3 regions of the Rhodobacter capsulatus SB 1003 genome follow, and region 3 is predicted to be linked to each of the others. Evidence: riboswitches for the same ligand, from Rfam matches in the RefSeq annotation. Region 3 holds a riboswitch; each other region holds the start of a gene.
What was found. A riboswitch is a leader RNA that binds a small molecule or an ion and turns the genes downstream of it on or off. The one in region 3 is predicted to bind cobalamin.
Positions count from the first base shown of each region.

Region 1: it holds a riboswitch for cobalamin, as region 3 does, so the genes downstream of both, RCAP_RS00795 (ABC transporter substrate-binding protein) here and RCAP_RS16555 (aromatic ring-hydroxylating oxygenase subunit alpha) in region 3, are expected to answer to the same signal.
Region 2: it holds a riboswitch for cobalamin, as region 3 does, so the genes downstream of both, RCAP_RS13005 (cysteine-rich small domain-containing protein) here and RCAP_RS16555 (aromatic ring-hydroxylating oxygenase subunit alpha) in region 3, are expected to answer to the same signal.

Region 1 is NC_014034.1:171,002-174,268, forward strand. Features, by position in the region: gene hutW (heme anaerobic degradation radical SAM methyltransferase ChuW/HutW) at 1-1,324, opposite strand, end outside; cobalamin riboswitch at 1,513-1,732, shown strand; gene RCAP_RS00795 (ABC transporter substrate-binding protein) at 2,035-3,267, shown strand, end outside.
Region 2 is NC_014034.1:2,816,791-2,820,057, reverse strand. Features, by position in the region: gene RCAP_RS13015 (nicotinate-nucleotide adenylyltransferase) at 1-182, shown strand, start outside; gene dacB (D-alanyl-D-alanine carboxypeptidase/D-alanyl-D-alanine endopeptidase) at 173-1,621, shown strand; gene RCAP_RS13005 (cysteine-rich small domain-containing protein) at 1,612-1,956, opposite strand; cobalamin riboswitch at 2,041-2,227, opposite strand; gene RCAP_RS13000 (tellurite resistance TerB family protein) at 2,295-2,717, opposite strand; gene RCAP_RS12995 (lysine--tRNA ligase) at 2,822-3,267, shown strand, end outside.
Region 3 is NC_014034.1:3,543,106-3,546,372, forward strand. Features, by position in the region: gene RCAP_RS16550 (hybrid-cluster NAD(P)-dependent oxidoreductase) at 1-283, opposite strand, end outside; gene RCAP_RS16555 (aromatic ring-hydroxylating oxygenase subunit alpha) at 287-1,522, opposite strand; cobalamin riboswitch at 1,579-1,775, opposite strand; gene metH (methionine synthase) at 1,835-3,267, opposite strand, start outside.

The DNA.
Region 1 (3,267 bases), 370 kb from region 3:
GCACCTGCCAGAACCGTCCGGCGCGGCTCAGCCGGTAAAAGCGGTGCTCTGGCGCCCAAAGCCCGGCCGCCTGCCATTGCGCCAGCAGCGGCGCGAAATGATCGGTCAGGCTGAGGCCGGGGGCGGGGATCAGCGTTCTCAGCGCGGTTTCGGCACGGGCAAGATCGAGCATCCCGCGCTCCATCCCGGCCTTGATCGCCTGGGCGACGGGGGCGCTGGCCGCCTGCCGCATCATCCCCGCGACAAGCCCGGTGCCCGCGGCCGCCTGCCCGGAATAGCGCGCCAGATCGGGGGTCAGCCGAAAGCTCAGATCGCCCAGAAAGCCGCCCGCGCCCGCGCCGAAGGCAAGGCAATCCGCCCCGCTTTTGACCGCAAGATTATAGACCGAGCGTTCGCGCAGGCTGCCCTGCCAATGCGAAGTGGAGATCGGCCGCCAGCCCATTTCCTCGGCCGCGGCCTCGCCTGCGGCGAAGAAATGGCCCAGCCGGTCGGGGGCGGCCACCTGTTTCTTGCCCTTTTCGATCGCGGTCAGAAGCGGCGTTCCGGGGATCAGGTTCAGCGCGTAAAGGTCCAGCCCGTCGAGCCCCAGATCGGCGCAAAGCCGCACGTCGGCGGCGACATCCTCGGGGCTCTGACCGGGCAGGCCATAGATCAGATCGACGATCACCGCGCCCTGATCAAGCGTCACAAGCCCTTGCAGCGCCTGAAGGATTTCGGCACGACTGGCCTTGCGGCCCAGCGGGCGGCGGATCGCATCGGAGAAGCTTTGCACCCCAAGCGAGATCCGCGTCACCCCGGCGTCAAAGGCCGCCCGCGCCTTTTCAAGGCCGAAGGAATGGACCCGGCCTTCCAGCGTGATCTCGCAATCGGGCGCCAGCGGCAGATGGCTGCGCAGCGCGCGGACCAGCCGGGCGATGTCGGGGGCAGAAAGCGCCGTGGGCGTGCCGCCGCCCAGATAGACCGCCTGCAGCGGCGGCCCCTCCTGCGCGGGGTGCCGGGCAAAGCCCCTCAGCTGCGCGATCAGCGCATCGACATAGGAAGTGCCCAGATCGGGCCGCCAGGCGTTCTGGTAAAAGCCGCAAAACAGGCAGTGGTTTTCGCAAAACGGGATATGGACATAGGCGACGGCGCGGCGGCTGCGCGGGGTGGCCATCAGCCGGTCCCAGGTGGCGGCCAGCTGCGCCTCGGGCACCGGCGCCATCGGCCCGCCCGGATGCGCGCCGCCCTTGCGCGGGAAGGCGCAGGACAGCGGATCGGCGCCGATCGTGGCAAAGAAGCTCTCGACCGCAGGCGGGGCGGTCAGACGCGTCAGGGCCGCGGTCATGCCGGGCACCGGAAGGGGCGGGGGGAAAACGCGGGCATGTCGAACCTTTCACCTTGCGGCAATGACCTGGCGACATGCTGGGCAACACGACCCCAAGCCGGGGCCTGGGTGATAGAAAGGAATTCCGAGTAATTTTGTCAAGAGGCGGGCCGCCGCGCCGGGGCGATTGACAATCCCTTGCGGTTGTGGCCCTTGGGGGCGTCATCGGTCCCCCGCAGGCGGCGTCACGCACCAGGGGGGGAAAGAGGGAATACGGTGCGGTGTAGCCATCAGGCGCCAAATCCGTGGCTGCCCCCGCAACTGTGAGCGGCGAGCGATGCCGAAGATGCCACTGGGCCTGCCGGTCCGGGAAGGCCGGCAAAGCGAAGACCCGCAAGCCAGGAGACCTGCCTGTGATGCGCCCGGATCTGTCCGGGTGCCAGTCCGGACGCCGGGGTGTGCGTCTGGCCCGGGGCAGGCCGCGGTCTGCCGCGTGCCTCATCCCGTCCGTCCTTTCGGAATGCCGTGCCCGCACGGCCCAGAGAGGAACGACCCATGATCCTGCTGCGCGCCTTCGCCATCCCTCCGCCCCGGACCGTCCCGGTCGGGGCACCGTCTTGAGCTGACCGCCGCGCGCTGATCCTTGCCGATCCGGCCAGGGGGCCCCGCCTTCCTTGCGCTTTGCAGGGCAGGCGAATAATACGTAATTACATAACATACGGAGACCGCTCTTGCTTTCCCGCCTTTCCTTTGCCGCGCTGATCGCGGCCTTGCCCGCGCTGCCGGTTCTGGCCGATCCGGTGACGCTTGATATCGCCGCGCCCTTCGAGATCAAGGCGGCCGATCCGCTTCTGTCGGGGGACATCTTCCTCAAGCTCGACGTGATGGAAACGCTGGTGAACAGCGATGCGACCGGGGCGCTGTTGCCCGGGCTGTCGGATCGCTGGTCGGTGTCGGAGGACGGGCTGGTCTGGCGCTTTCACATCCGCCCCGGCGTGCGGTTCCATGACGGCAGCCCGCTGACCGCCGAGGCCGCCGCGCTGGCCCTGACCTGGTCGTGGAAAAAGGAAGGCATCCTGGCCAAGGCGCCGGTGGCCGCGATTGCCGCCGAAGCCGAGGAGGTGGTGATCACCCTCAAGACCCCGTTTGCCGCCCTGCCCGCCTTCCTTGCCGAATATCGCACCGGGATTCTGGCCCCTGCCGCCTATGCCGCGGATGGCACGGTGACGGCGCTGATCGGCACCGGGGCGTTCCGGGTGACCGTGCTGGAGCCGCCGCTGCGGCTGGAAGCCCTGCGGTTCGATGGCTATTGGGGCGGCCCCGCCAAGCTGGAGGCGATCCATTACGCAGGCGTCAGCCGGGCCGAGACCCGGGCCTTGATGGCGGAATCGGGCGATGCGGGACTGGTGGTGAACCTTGATCCCGCCTCGGTCACCCGGCTTGCCTCGGTCAAGACCGTCACCGTGCATTCCGTCTCGCTGCCGCGGGTGCTGTTGCTGAAACTGAATGCCGCCGCGCCCTTCTTTGACACGGTCGAAGAACGGCGGGCGCTGTCCTTGGCGATCGACCGGGCCGGGCTGGCGCAGGCGGTCCTGCGCTATCCGGCGGCGGCGACGCAGATGTTCCCGCCCGCGATGGCGGCCTGGCATGATCCGGCGCTGGCGCCGCTCGGTTACGACCCCGAAGCCGCCAAGGCCGCCTTTGCCGCGGCGGGCTGGCTGCCCGGGCCCGATGGCATCTTGCAACATGACGGCCAGCCCTTTGCGGTCGAGCTGCTGACCTATCCCGACCGGCCGGAACTGCCGCTGACGGCGGCGGTGCTGGAGCAGATGCTGCGCGAGGTCGGCATCGCGGTGACGATCAATGCCACCAACTCCTCGGAAATCCCGGCAAAACATGCGGCCGGAACGCTGCAGATGGCGCTCTTTGCCCGCAATTTCGCGCTGGTCCCCGATCCGGTCGGC
Region 2 (3,267 bases), 730 kb from region 3:
CGCTTGCGGCCCGGATCTTCGCACGCGCACGGCTTCGTGCGGCGCAGGCGCGGCTTCTGGCTTGCGCGGACTTGCCCGCCTGGTGTTTCGTGCAGATGCCGATGTCCGATCTGTCCTCGTCTGCGATCCGGGCCGGGGGCGATTGGCGGGACGCAGCGGAAGGGAGACGGGCATGGACGTGACGCGGCGGGGGATCCTGGGCGGGATGCTGGGGGTGGGGGCCGGTCTGGCCACGCCCGCGGTGCTGCGGGCCGAGGGTGCGGCGCTGCGACTGCTGTCGGGCGAGGAGCTGATCGCGGCGGCGCGGCTGGGCGGCGATGTCGGCTATGTGGTGGCCGATGCGCGCAGCGGGCTGGTGCTGGAGGCGCGCGATGGCGGCAAGCCGATGGCGCCCGCCTCGACCGCGAAGGCGATCACCACGCTTTATGCGCTGGAAACGCTGGGGCCGCAGTTCCGCTTTCAGACCCGGGTGCTGGCGACGGGGCCGGTCTCGGGCGGGCGGGTCGAGGGCGATCTGATCCTGGCGGGGGGCGGCGATCCGACGCTGAGCACCGACGGGCTGGCCGATCTGGCGGCGGCGCTGGCGCAACAGGGGGTGACGGGCGTGCGCGGGCGGTTTCTGGTCTGGGGCGGCGCGCTGCCCTATGCCGAGGCGATCGCGGCCGATCAGCCGGTGCATGTGGGCTACAACCCGGCGATTTCCGGGCTGATCCTGAATTACAACCGCGTCCATTTCGAATGGAAGCGGGCCAAGGGCGGCTATGCGCTGGCGATGGATGCGCGCTCCGAGCGCCATGTGCCCAAGGTCTATACGGCCGATGTGGCGGCGGTGGCGCGGCAGGCGCCGCTGTTCGAGTATCGGCAGGCGGGCGGGCGCGAGCATTGGACGGTGGCGGCAAGCGCGCTGGGCAAGGATGGCAGCCGCTGGCTGCCGGTGCGGCTGCCCGAGGCCTATGCGGGCGACGTGTTCCAGACGCTGGCGCGGGCGCGCGGCATTGATCTGCCCGCCCCCGAGCCGGTGCGGGCGCTGCCTGCGGGGGCGCGGGTTCTGGTCGGCCAGCCCTCGGAGGCGCTGCCGAAGATCCTGCGCTCGATGATGAAATATTCGACCAACATCACCGCCGAGGCGGTGGGGATGACGGCCTCGGCGGCGCGGGGGGCGAATGCGGCGCGCGGCGCTTCGGGCGCGGCGATGAGCGACTGGCTGAGCGGGCGGCTGGGCGGCACGCGGGCGCGGTTCGTCGATCATTCGGGTCTGGGCGGCGATGACCGGATCGCGCCGATCGAGATGGTCAGGGCGGTGACGCTTTTGGGGCCGAAGGTCGGGCTGCGGGGCCTGATGAAGCCGTTCAACCTGCGCGACGAGGCGGGCGGCAAGGTCAAGGGCGCGCAGATCCGCGTCGATGCGAAGACCGGGACGCTGAATTTCGTCTCGACGCTGACCGGCTATATCACGGCGCCCGACGGCACCGAGCTGACCTTTGCGATCTTCACCGGCGATCTGGCGCGGCGGGCGCAATCGCGCGAGGCCGAGCAGGCGGAGGGCTCGCGCGGCTGGGTCGGGCGTTCGAAACTGCTGCAGAGCCAGCTCATCACCCGCTGGGCGACGCTTTACGGCTGATCGGTTGCCCCCGGCGGACGGGGGCGCGGGGTGGGCGGCTCGGTCTGCGGCTTGCCCGACCAGGGCTGCGGATAGTCGAGCCATTTCTGGATGAAGTTCCAGGATTGCTCGTAGCCGTCATGGGGCAGGGTGCAGGCGGAACAATCCTTGCGCGTCAAGCCGTTGCGGTCGGTGTAGGTCTGATAGGGACCGGGGCATTCATAGGCGATGAGCGGGCAGTAGCAAAACAGGCAGTTGAAGGCGCGCTTCACCCCCGGATGGCAGGGCAGGAACGGGCAGGTGCTGTTCGTGTAGCCCTTGAAGGCGGTGTTCGTTGTCGTGTCTTTCGGTTCCATGGCCTGGCCGCTCCGTTGTGTCGGGCCGAGGGCGGACAGGCGCGGCCCGCGCAAGCGGGGTCCATGCCTCCGGGCCCGCCGCCCGGGATGGTCTTTGGCCTGGCAGGTCTCCTGGCTTGCGGCTCGGGCGCCTGCTGCCCCTTCCCGGCCGGGGCCAGTGGGTGTTGCAGAAGGCTTGCCGCTGACAGTTGCGGGGGCAGCGCCGGAGTTGCACCGGCTTCCCTATTACCCCGCGGCGGCGTGCCGCAGGACCAAGGCCCGCTGAAGATGGGGGCGCGATGGGGCGGTGTCAATCGGCTTTGCGGCGTGTCGGGGCGCTTGGCCGACATCGGGCGGTGTCAGAGCGTGACGTGGCGCACCCGCGCCCCCCATTCGATCGCCACCGCATGCAGCCGGTCGATCGTCAGCTCGTCGCGGATTTCTTCCAGCATGCGCAGCTCGGGCTGGTGCAGCACGCCATCGGCCGCCGCCACGTCGCAGCCCAGCGCATAGGCGGTTTCGTAAAGATGATTGGGCAGCGCCGCGCGCACGAGACCGAACAGGGCGGCGATGCCTTCCTCTTCCTCGAAGAGCGCATAGACGGTCTGCGCCACGATGCGGATGCGGTCGATGTCATAGGTGGCAAAGATCGGCATGTGGTTCACCATCCGCTCGATGGCGACCAGTTCGGCGGTGCGGATCTTCGCGTCGGAGGCCGAGACGGCGACCATCACGGCGACAAGCGCGTCTTGCGGCGAAAGCGAGGGCAGGGTGTCGGTCACGGGCGTTTCCTTTTCTGGGTCTGCCGCAAGAATTATTGACGTTTCAGGCCCCGTTCAATAGGTCAGGCGCGAGGCGCATGGGGCGCCCGGATGAGGATTTGACCATGACCACCCTGCGCGACGCTGCGATGAACTCCAAAGCCTGGCCTTTCGAGGAAGCGCGTCGGGTGCTCAAACGCTACGAAAAGGCGCCGCCGAAAAAGGGCCATGTGCTGTTCGAGACCGGCTATGGCCCGAGTGGGCTGCCGCATATCGGCACCTTTGGCGAGGTCGCGCGCACGACGATGATCCGCCGCGCGTTTGAAATCATCTCGGACATTCCGACGCGGCTTTTGTGCTTTTCCGACGACATGGACGGCATGCGCAAGGTGCCCGAAAACGTGCCGCAGCAGGAGCTGCTTTACGCGAATATCCAAAAGCCGCTGACCGCCGTGCCCGATCCGTTCGGCGAATTCGACAGCTTCGGCAATCACAACAACGCCATGCTGCGCCGGTTTCTGGACACGTTCGGGTTCGAATATGAATTCGCCAGCGCGACGGATTATTACAA
Region 3 (3,267 bases):
CGATCAGCCAGCGCGAGCCCACCGACCCGGGCTGCGCCTTCACCGTCACCGAGAGCGACAAGGGCCGCGAGGGCGAGGAGGAGATCGTATAGGTCCGGCTGACCGGCTGACCCGGCACCGGCAGATCCAGCGTCAGGAACTGCCCGGGCAGGTAGTCGAACCACGCGCCCGAAGGCGCGCGGAAGGTGATCGTGGCGGTATCGGCGGTTTCGGGCACCACCATCGCGCATTCCAGCGGCTCGGCATCGCTCCATGGCGCGCTGGCCCAGTTGATCCGGTCCATCGCTCACTCCGCCGCCAGCGGCGGGGCCAGCCGCGCATCCAATGTGCCGCAATACCAGTCGACGAACTGGATCACGCCCTCTTCCTGCAGCGTCGAATAGGGGCCGGGCTCATAGGCGGGGGACAGAATCCCGGCCTGATTTTCCTCGACCACCTGCCGGTCCTCGTCATTCGTCGCCATCCAGACCTCGGTCAACTCGGTCAGGTCGTAATCCACCCCCTCGACCGCATCGCCGGGGACAAGCCAGGTCGTCGTCACCTCGGTCTCGGTGGCCGAGATCGGCAGCACCCGGAAGACGATCGCATGATCGGCCAGGAAATGGTTCCAGGTGTTCGGATAATGGAAGAAAAGCAGGCTTCCGGCATCGTTGAAGGGCATCTCGCCCAGCCGTTTGCCCCGCACCGCGGCCTTGGTGCTCATGGTGTAGCTTTCAGCGCCGTTCAGCAGCGGAATGCGGGCCAGCCGCCATTGCATCTGCGGATGATGCACGAAGCGCGAGGGCAGACCCGCCGCCTCGCAGCGCGTCCAATGCGCCAGAATATCGGGGCTCGCCGCCTCGGGGCCCTCCATCGCGGTCATGCGCGGATTGTCGGAATAGGTCCGGCAGAGCGAGGGATGCGAGCCGCCGCAGTGATAGCATTCGCGGTTGTTCTCGATCACCAGCTTCCAGTTGCCCTTCTCGACGATGGTCGAGACATGGGCAACGCGCGCCTGTTTCAGCCCGGCAGGCGCCAGATAGCGGCCCAGCGTGCCCGCCAGATCGGCGATCGCGGGCGGCACCTCGGCCAGACAGATGAAGACCATGCCGCCGATATCGACGCAATGGACCTTTTTCAGCCCATGCGCGGCGGGGTTGAAATCTTCCTGCATGTCCTTGGCCCAGAGCAGTTTTCCGTCCAGGTCATAGGTCCATTGGTGATAGGGGCAGACAAGCTTCGGGCTGTTGCCCGTGGTCTTGGCGCAAAGCCGCTGGCCGCGATGGCGGCAGACGTTGTGAAAGGCGCGGATCATCCCGTCGGCGCCGCGCACCAGGATCACCGGATAGGCGCCCACCTGCAACGTCGCGTAATCGCCGGGCTTGACGAGCTGGCAGGCGGGAATGGCAAACAGCCATTCGCGGTAAAAGACCTGCGTCAGATCGGTCTGAAAGATCCCCGGATCGCAATAAAAGGGTTGCGGCAGGGAATGGTCATTGCGCCGTGCGGCAAGCTGCGCACGGATGTCGGATGCGTCTGGCATCGGCACCTCACTTGCCCCTGCCTCCCCGCAAGGGCTGGTTGGATGGATGGGCCCGGGGGCCCGGCGGTCACAGGGCTGGTTTCCGGGCTTGCAATGCGTGCTTTCGCACCCGGGCGCAGCGCCTTCCCGAACCCCGGGGTCCAGTGGCCTTGCCGTCCCTCATTGCTGACCGTTGCGGGGGCAGCGCCGGTCTTGCACCGGCTTCCCAATTCTCCCGGCCTTGCGGACGGGCACCCTGAGGCCTTCAGACTGACAGATTGTCGCAGAGGGCGCGTGCCAAAAACGACGCGCCGTCTGCGCTTTCAGACAGGATCACGCGGCCACCGCAGCGGCGGCGGGCGCGGCCGACCCCAGCACCGGGGCCAGCCAGCGCTGCACCTCGGCCAAGGCCATGCCCTTGCGGGCGGCGTAATCGGCGGCCTGATCCTGCTCGATCCGGGCCAGACCGAAATAATAGGCCTCCGGATGGCCGATATAGAGCCCCGAGACCGAAGAGCCGGGCCACATCGCCATGCTGTCGGTCAGATGCACGCCGGTCGCGGCCTCGGCCCCAAGCAGCCGGAACAGCGTCAGCTTTTCCGTGTGGTCGGGCTGGGCCGGATAGCCGGGCGCCGGGCGGATGCCGCGATAGGGCTCGCCCACCAGCTGATCGGGGGCGAAGCTTTCTTCGGGCGCATAGCCCCAATAGTCGCGCCGCACCCGCTGATGCAGGGCCTCGGCCAGGGCTTCGGCAAAGCGGTCGGCCAGCGCCTTGACCAGGATCGCGGAATAATGGTCATTGGCAGCTTCGAACCGCGCGGCGATCTCGGCTTCCTCGGGGCCCGCGGTGACCACGAAGCCGCCCAGATAATCGGGCACCGTGCCCGCAGGCGCGACGAAATCGGCCAAAGCCACATTCGGGCGGCCTTCGCGCTTGCCGGTCTGCTGGCGCAGGGTGAAGAAAGTGGCGAGGTCTTCGGTCCGGCTCTCGTCGGTGTAAAGCCGGATATCGTCGCCCACCGCCTGCGCGGGCCAGAACCCCACCACGGCGCGCGGGGTGAACCAGCGTTCGGCAATGATCTGCGCCAGCATCGCCTGGGCATCGGCGAAAAGTGCCCGCGCCGCTTCGCCCTTTTCGGCGTCATCGAGAATCCGCGGATAGACCCCCTTCAATTCCCAGGCATGGAAGAAGGGCGTCCAGTCGATATACCGCGCCACTTCGGCCAGATCCCAGTCGTCGATCACGCGCGGGCCAAGGAATTGCGGCGCGGGCACGGCATAGCCCGACCAGTCGAGCCGCAGCGCATTGGCCCGGGCCGCGGCCAAAGGCAGCCGCACCTTGGCGGCCTCGTCGCGGGCATGACGGGCGGCGATCTGCGCATAGTCCGCGCGGATCTGCGCCGCGTAATCGACCTTCTGGTTCGGGCTCAAAAGCGCCCCCACCACCCCCACGGCCCGGCTGGCATCGAGCACATAAACCGCCTGCCCGCGGCTGTAGGCGGGGGCGATCTTCACCGCCGTATGCACTTTCGACGTGGTCGCCCCGCCGATCAGCAGCGGAATGTCAAAGCCCTCGCGCTCCATTTCCGCGGCCAGATGCACCATCTCGTCCAGGCTTGGCGTGATCAGCCCGGAAAGCCCGATCGCATCGACCTTTTCGGCCCGCGCCACTTCCAGGATCTTTTGCGGCGGCACCATCACGCCCAGGTCGACGATGTCGTAATTGTTGCAGGCCAGCACGACGCCGACGATGTTCTTGCCGATGT